Regions from separate parts of the Endozoicomonas sp. Z74 genome, predicted to be linked through region 2. Evidence: predicted binding sites of a transcription regulator. Region 2 holds the regulator's gene; the other holds the start of a gene.
What was found. Region 2 encodes sigma-54, which starts transcription at its own class of promoters, with help from an activator protein. Its sites were predicted from a motif close to TGGCACNNNNNTTGCTNT; they were not measured.
Positions count from the first base shown of each region.

Region 1: the regulator sigma-54 is predicted to act here: its motif matches at 1,476-1,493, upstream of nirB (nitrite reductase large subunit NirB).

Region 1 covers NZ_JBLYZI010000044.1:23,992-27,777, forward strand. The annotation lists gene nirB (nitrite reductase large subunit NirB) at 1-1,396, opposite strand, end outside; gene ACNRUY_RS13885 (NarK family nitrate/nitrite MFS transporter) at 1,733-3,202, shown strand; gene ACNRUY_RS13890 (hypothetical protein) at 3,312-3,786, shown strand, end outside.
Region 2 covers NZ_JBLYZI010000032.1:11,247-15,032, reverse strand. The annotation lists gene dcuC (C4-dicarboxylate transporter DcuC) at 1-755, opposite strand, end outside; gene ACNRUY_RS11380 (RNA polymerase factor sigma-54) at 1,209-2,696, shown strand; gene hpf (ribosome hibernation-promoting factor, HPF/YfiA family) at 2,815-3,126, shown strand; gene ptsN (PTS IIA-like nitrogen regulatory protein PtsN) at 3,202-3,657, shown strand; gene ACNRUY_RS11365 (F0F1 ATP synthase subunit B family protein) at 3,785-3,786, opposite strand, start outside.

The DNA of each region.
Region 1 (3,786 bases), on a different contig from region 2:
GCTGGGCACACCCCCCGCAGCCTGTTCCGGCACTGGTTTCAGCCTTCAGTGAGGCAATGTCCTGGCACCCACCGGCCACAGCCCCCACCAGGTCGCCTTTGCTGACATTAAAACAGGAACAGATCTGTGCAGTGTCCGGCAGCGCCGCCACCCCTAGCCCTGAAGAGGATGAGCCTTCGGTTAAAGGCAAAATCAATTCAGAGGGGTTGTCTGGCGGAGCGATGCCATTGAGCATCATCTGCAGCAGTGTGCCATAGTCTTCTGCCTCCCCTACCAGGACTGCACCCAACACCTTCTTTTTGGTTTTGGACACCACCAGTTTTTTATACACCTGATGCTCTTCATCGATAAACTGATAGCTGAGTGATCCCCCGGTATGACCATGGGCATCCCCGATGCTCGCCACATCGACTCCCATCAGTTTCAGCTTGGTACTCATATCCGCGCCGGTAAACTCAGTGTCAACGACACCGGTTAAATGGTCCACAGCCACCTGAGCCATTTGATAACCCGGAGCCACCAGGCCAAATATCCGGTTTTGCCACAAAGCACACTCTCCAATGGCATAAATAGCGGCATCCGACGTCTGGCAATAATTGTTGATCTCTATGCCGCCACGCTCCCCAACCGACAGTCCGGATTGTCTGGCCAGTTCATCTCTGGGTCGGATACCGGCGGAAAACAGAATAATATCGGTATTGAGCACCTCACCGTCAGCAAACTGCATCTGATGAACCGCTTCTTCGCCATCGGTAATTAACCGGGTATTTTTCCCGGTATGAATCTGCACGCCCAGGGCTTCTATTTTTTTCCGGAGCATGGCCCCACCGCCATCATCCACCTGAACGGCCATCAGCCGGGGGGCGAATTCAACCACATGGGTTTCAAGCCCCAGATCTTTTAATGCCTTGGCAGCTTCCAGACCGAGCAGACCTCCACCGACAACGGCCCCTGCTTTACTGTTTTGGGCCGCAGCGGTAATCGCCTCCAGGTCTTCAATGGTGCGATAGACAAAACAATTCTCTCTTTCATGTCCCGGAACGGGTGGCACAAAAGGATAGGAGCCCGTGGCCAGCACCAGTCGCTGATAATCAACCGTTCTTTTTTTATCCGTGGTTAATTGCTGATTTTCCCGGTCAATGGCCACGACCTTCTCATTGAGAATCAGGTCAATTCCCTGCTGCTGATAAAAGCCGTCGGGTACCATGGAAAGCTCATCCGCCGTACGGCCACTGAAATACTCGGAAAGATGAACCCGGTCATAAGCAGGCCGGCACTCCTCACCAAAAACAACCACCTGGTATTGCTCCAGTCCACCTGCAGCCACCAGCTTCTCCATAAAGCTGTGGCCTACCATACCGTTACCGACGACTACCAGGGTTGGTTTCCTGCTCATTCCGGCCCATCCTTCTTTCTGGAAGATCAATGCATTAAGTTGAGTACCCACTCTTATGCCGTACTCTTGGCAGGTGTTGTTAGCAGGTGTTATGCCAACCCAATACGTATAACCGTTAAAGGTAAAAAGGATGAATAAGGCCGTTAATTGACAGATGCCAGCCCGAAGAGCGCACCAAAAAAAGACAGTCGCATTTTAGCCCGTGTTATTTTGGTGCAATTTATTTTCTTTTAAACGGCAACGCTACCGTTTTCCACCTGGCCTGATCTTTGCTATCCCTCTTTTGAAAAGCGCTTAAACTCTCGTTCACTAATAAAAAGCGACTCATAGGCCGTTATGAATAACCCCGACCGTTTCAACCTGCTCTCATTTAATGGGAAAACCAAAATTCTGCACCTTTCCTGGATTGCGTTTTTTATCAGCTTTGTGGTCTGGTTCAACCATGCCCCACTGGCTCTGGCTATTGCCGACTCCCTGGGGCTGACCCGGGAGCAATTAAAGACATTGCTGATTCTGAATGTGGCGTTAACCATTCCTGCCCGGGTATTGATTGGCATGCTCACAGACCGGTTTGGCCCCCGCAGAACCTACTCAGCCCTTCTGGCCCTCTGCAGCATTCCCTGCTTTATGTATGCCCTGGCCGATAACTTCACCCAGGCGGCCATCGCCCGTTTTCTGCTGGGAACCATTGGTGCCGGTTTTGTGATCGGCATCCGCATGGTGTCCGAGTGGTTCCCCGCCCGCCAGCTGGGAACCGCTGAAGGCATCTACGGTGGCTGGGGCAACTTCGGTTCTGCCGCCGCGGCCATGAGCCTGCCCGGTCTGGCGCTGCTCTTTGGCGGAGAAGATGGCTGGCGCTACGCCGTAGGCGTAACAGGCCTTCTTTCACTGGGTTATAGCGTTATCTACTTCTTCAATGTCACCGACACCCCTAAAGGCTCTACTTACTTCCGCCCAAAAAATATCGGAGCCATGGAAGTCACGTCAAAAAACGACTTCTTTCTGTTATTGCTGATGAAAATTCCCATGTATGCGGCCCTGGCCCTGCTGGCCTGGAAGCTGTCCCCCAATGGCGTCAGCATGTTGTCTGGCGGTGTCGTCAACGCAATCTACTTGAGCCTGGTATTACTGTATGCCTTTGACTGCTGGAAAGTGTGGCAGGTCAACAAAGAAATCTTCTCAACCCCGGTTCCGGCGATTCATCAGTATAAGTTCAAACAGGTTGCGGTTTTGAATGTGCTGTACTTTGCCACTTTTGGCTCAGAGCTCGCCGTGGTGTCCATGCTGCCCCTCTTTTTTGCCGACACCTTCCAACTGGATCCGGTGATGGCGGGCCTGGTGGCCTCTGCCTATGCCTTTATGAACCTGATGTCCCGCCCCGGTGGCGGCCTGATCAGTGACCGCTTTGGCCGAAAATCCACCTTATTGATCATGACCGCAGGGTTGGCCGTGGGTTACCTGGTGATGAGCGTTATCGATTCCAGCTGGCCCCTGGTGATGGCTGTTATTGCCGCCATGACCTGTTCCTTCTTTGTTCAGGCTGGCGAAGGAGCCGTATTTGCAGTGGTCCCCCTGATCAAGCGAAGGCTGACCGGACAGATTGCCGGTATGACCGGAGCCTATGGTAATGTGGGGGCTGTCTTCTATCTCACGGTGCTTTCCCTGGTGGATTACCAGACCTTTTTCATGGTCATCGCCGCCACTGCCGCACTGGGTTTTCTGGCCCTGCTGTTAATGGAAGAGCCCAAAGGCCAGATGGCTGAAGTGATGCCCGATGGCAGTGTCACCATGATTGATGTAGCCTGAGGATCTGATCTGACCAGGTAATATCTACAATGTGCCTGGTCTTACCCATAGATGGAAGCTTAGCTGTGCTAGTATGGGGAACATTTGAATTCAGTTTTATCCTGGTAGTATGATTGCACCGCTCGTTATTCCATTTCTTGGGTTGTGCATGGTTGGGATCTCTTTTTCTGCCATGGCTGGAGTGGATCATCAGAAACACCATGATCACTCGATAACCTCTTTAAAGTCGGACAATCCAGAGCTCTGGCAGGCTTTGGGACTTGACGCTCTGGGGGCAGGAACAATGAGTTTAACCCCCATCCCGGAGGCACAATTTTCCAGCTTTTTAGTCATGACTGCACAGGATAGTCAACGACCAACCTTCATTCAGAGCAAAGTAGCTAAAACGACTAACTGCCTCTCCTTAAGCAAAATAGGAGATGAGCTTAATAGAGCGCACCAGCCCTCCCCCACCACTTGGTCATTATGGGAATGGATTGGAAGAACGATAAAAGAGGTTATTGCTCCCATTGAATCCATGCTGGTTGTCCACTTTCCCAGCTTATTATACAACCCCTTATCGTATCTGGGCATGGCTCACTCAT
Region 2 (3,786 bases):
AGCGCGTAAAACCCGGGGGCTGCGGGTTTATCCGCCTTACCATCAGAGGATTCAAGCCCTTCACCTACGTGCTCAGCAGCAATGTACCCTTCCTTCAGGTCACAGCGACGCTGCCAGAAAAAGTGCAGTGCCGCAGCCAGCAAAGCCATAGGTACCGTCACCCAGGCCTGGTATCCCAGGAAGTACTCGGTAATATCCAGTCCGGACTGACTGGCGGCAAAGTTCGCATTCACCTGGGTCACACCGATTTCAAACGCTGCAGGAGAGGCAATCACAGCAACGGCAGAAGCTGGGCTCAGACCAATGTTTCTCAACACCGGATATAGAGTGACCATCAGCAGCAAACCCAGCCCGGTGGCAGAGGTGACAAACATCTGCAATACGACACTGAGCAGATAGCACAGAGCCAGCACTACATAAGGAGACCGGAAACGGCTGATCGGCTTGACCGCAAGGCGAACCAGCGCTTCTGAGGCACCAATGTGTGACATATAAGTGGCAAAGCCCCCACAGGCCATAATCGTCAGGCCAAGACTGGCCATCCGATAACTGAACACCGTGTTCATCAGCTGAAACAGATCAAAAGGCATAAACCCGGTTGCCTTGTCTGCCGGCAGAATGTCCTTGATCCCCATAAGAGCAGCAGCGCTCAGGAGAACAATGCCCGCAAGGGCAAGAGAGGCCGAGGCACTAAAATTTTTCACGATGGCATACACCACCAGCGCCACAATTGGTATAACGATTAAAATATCCATGGGATTCCCATCATCTTAAATTGACGGGCAGGCTATTTTTTGGACTATCGTTTGTAATTGATCGAAATCAATCCAATGGGTTATTGCCTCAACTTAAAAAAAAGCTATCGGGGTAACTCTCATTTCCGCCGTGGATAGCGCTGATAGCGCCCTGCAGGAAGAACCCATCGCTGTTATCCGGGCGGAAACTTCCCTGAGGTCTTCTCTCCAAAACAGGGTATTCATGACACTTTTTTATCTCTATTTTTGCTCATACAACTTTTTTCGGGCCTGACTATGGGTTTATAATCAGCCACACATGGAGAGTGGTCGCAAAAGCATCCGTGCTAATACTGACCAGACACCGGCGGTCTGAATAAGCTGACTGACAGTCATTGGGACTGGACTGCTGAATCAGGCGAAAAGGTGTTACGGTCTCCAGCGGACAACGAAGTAAAGGTATACGGTTGCCCTATGAAGCCTTCTTTACAGCTCAAGATGGGCCAGCAGCTGACCATGACTCCCCAGCTGCAGCAGGCCATCCGGCTGCTACAACTATCCACGCTGGACCTTCAGCATGAAATCCAGGAAGCCCTGGAATCCAATCCCATGCTGGAAGCAGAGGATAACCAGGCCAGTGATTCCGCTGCCGACGCAACAGCAGACAACGCAGCGGATTCCGGAGGCAAGGAAGAGCTGGTGGATCTGAGCGAAACCACCATCGAGCCTCAGCCCCAGGAAATGGCGGAATGGGCAGACAACATTCCCAACGAGCTGCCCGTCGACTCAGCCTGGGACGAGGTGTATTCCAGCCTGCCTGCCGCCAGTGGCGATGATGAATACGACCCCCTCTCCCGCTCCAAAACCGTGGAATCCCTTCAGGATCATCTTCAATGGCAGCTGGATATGGCCCCGATGAGCGACCGGGACCGTCTGCTGGGCCTGGCCATTATCGAAGCGGTCAATCCCGATGGCTATCTAACCTGCAGCATGGATGAACTCTATGTCTCCCTGCAGAGCCAGCTGGAAGAACTGGACCTGGAAGAACTGAAGGTGCTTCAGCACCGCATTCAGCAGTTTGACCCCATTGGCTGCGCCAGCAGTGATCTGAAAGAGTGCCTGCTGGTTCAGCTGCAGCAACTGCCAGACGATACCCCCCATTACCAGAATGCCGAAAAACTGATTCAGCAGCATCTTGAAGCCCTGGGGGCCAGAGATTATGCTCAGATCATGCGCAAAACCAAGCTCAAGGAAGATCAGCTGCGCGAGGCGCTTGGCCTGATCCAGAGTCTGACGCCCAAGCCCGGCAACGTAATCGATCCTTCCGAGGCAGAGTATGTGGTCCCTGACATATCCGTGCGCAAGGAAAAAAACCGCTGGGTGGTGGAACTGAACTCCGACGCTCTGCCTAAACTGCGCATCAACAACAATTACGCCTCCATGGTACAGCGGGCCAACAGCAGTCGTGATAACGTCTTCATGAAAAACCATCTTCAGGAAGCCCGATGGTTCCTGAAAAACCTTCAGAGCCGGAATGAAACTCTGATGAAAGTGGCCAGTCAGATCATCGCTTACCAGCAGGACTTTCTGGAACACGGTGACGAGGCCATGAAGCCTCTGGTACTGGCCGATATCGCCGAAGCCGTTGGCATGCATGAGTCTACGATCTCCCGGGTGACCACCCAGAAATACATGCACACCCCTCGTGGGGTCTATGAACTGAAGTACTTTTTCTCCAGCCATGTCAGTACGGCATCCGGAGGAGAGTGTTCATCAACGGCCATCCGGGCCCATATTCGAAAGCTGATTGCGGAAGAAAATACCCGTAAACCCTTGAGCGATAATAAAATTGCCAGCCTGCTGGGAGAACAGGGGATAAAAGTGGCCAGACGGACCATCGCCAAATACCGCGAATCCATGAACCTGCCACCCTCTAATGAGCGAAAGCAACTGGTGCCCTGATGTTTTTTTGCCCCAGGGCATCGCAAGCAGCAGGGAGAGTGTTAAAATCCATAATACAGCCAGTACGAAAATCCCGCGCACTGGTAAACATCTGGAAATGGGATCAGGAGAGCGTTACATGCAAGTCAACATCAGTGGACATCATGTCGAGGTAACAGAAGCTCTGCACGACTACGTCGCCAAGAAACTGGAACGTCTGGGCGCCCACTTTGACAATATCACCAATGTACAGGTGACTCTGAGTGTAGAGAAGCTGGTCCACAAGGCAGAAGCGGTTCTGCATACCCGTGGAGCCGATATCAACGCCACCGCAGAGAATGAAGACATGTACGCCGCCATTGACCAATTGTCGGACAGGCTTGACCGGCAGCTGGTCAAGCACAAGGAAAAAACGCTGGGTCGGATGCAGGGAGCCAGTGGGCGGCTTTAATCCAAGACGCCCCGAAGCGACCCGAATCTTGTCGTCTGACCAGCCCCACTATCCGGTCTCTTCAATAAAGAGTGTATGATCATTAATCACATCCTTACTCCCGGGCGCACCTTTCACGGTGTGCACGGGGTCAGCAAGAAAAAAATCCTTGAATTTATTGCCGAACGCATCAGCAGCGAAGTGCCTGCCATCAATGCCAAGGAGCTGTTTGAGGCACTGATTGCCCGGGAGCGACTGGGCACCACAGGCCTGGGCAATGGTATTGCCATCCCCCACTGCCGCTGCAAAGCCTGCCCGGAACCCATCGGGTTGTTTATGCGGCTGGATGAGCCAGTGGATTATGATGCGGTGGACCGGAAACCAGTGGATCTGGTCTTTGCCCTGATTGTACCGGAAGGGGAGAACCAGGAGCACCTGGATATTCTCAGGGCTCTGGCGGAGCGTTTTCAATCAGAGTCATTGCTTGGGGAGTTGCGAGCGACTGAAGATGCGCAGGCGCTGTATCAATACTTGACCGCTGCCCCAGCATGAGCATTGGGAACAGCAAAGCAAAACCCCCACAACAATCCAGTACTGAAGTGGGGGCTTTTTACCTAGGTCAGTATTCTAAGAGCCGCATGATTTAGCATGCAGACACTCAATGAAACAACTAGACCAATC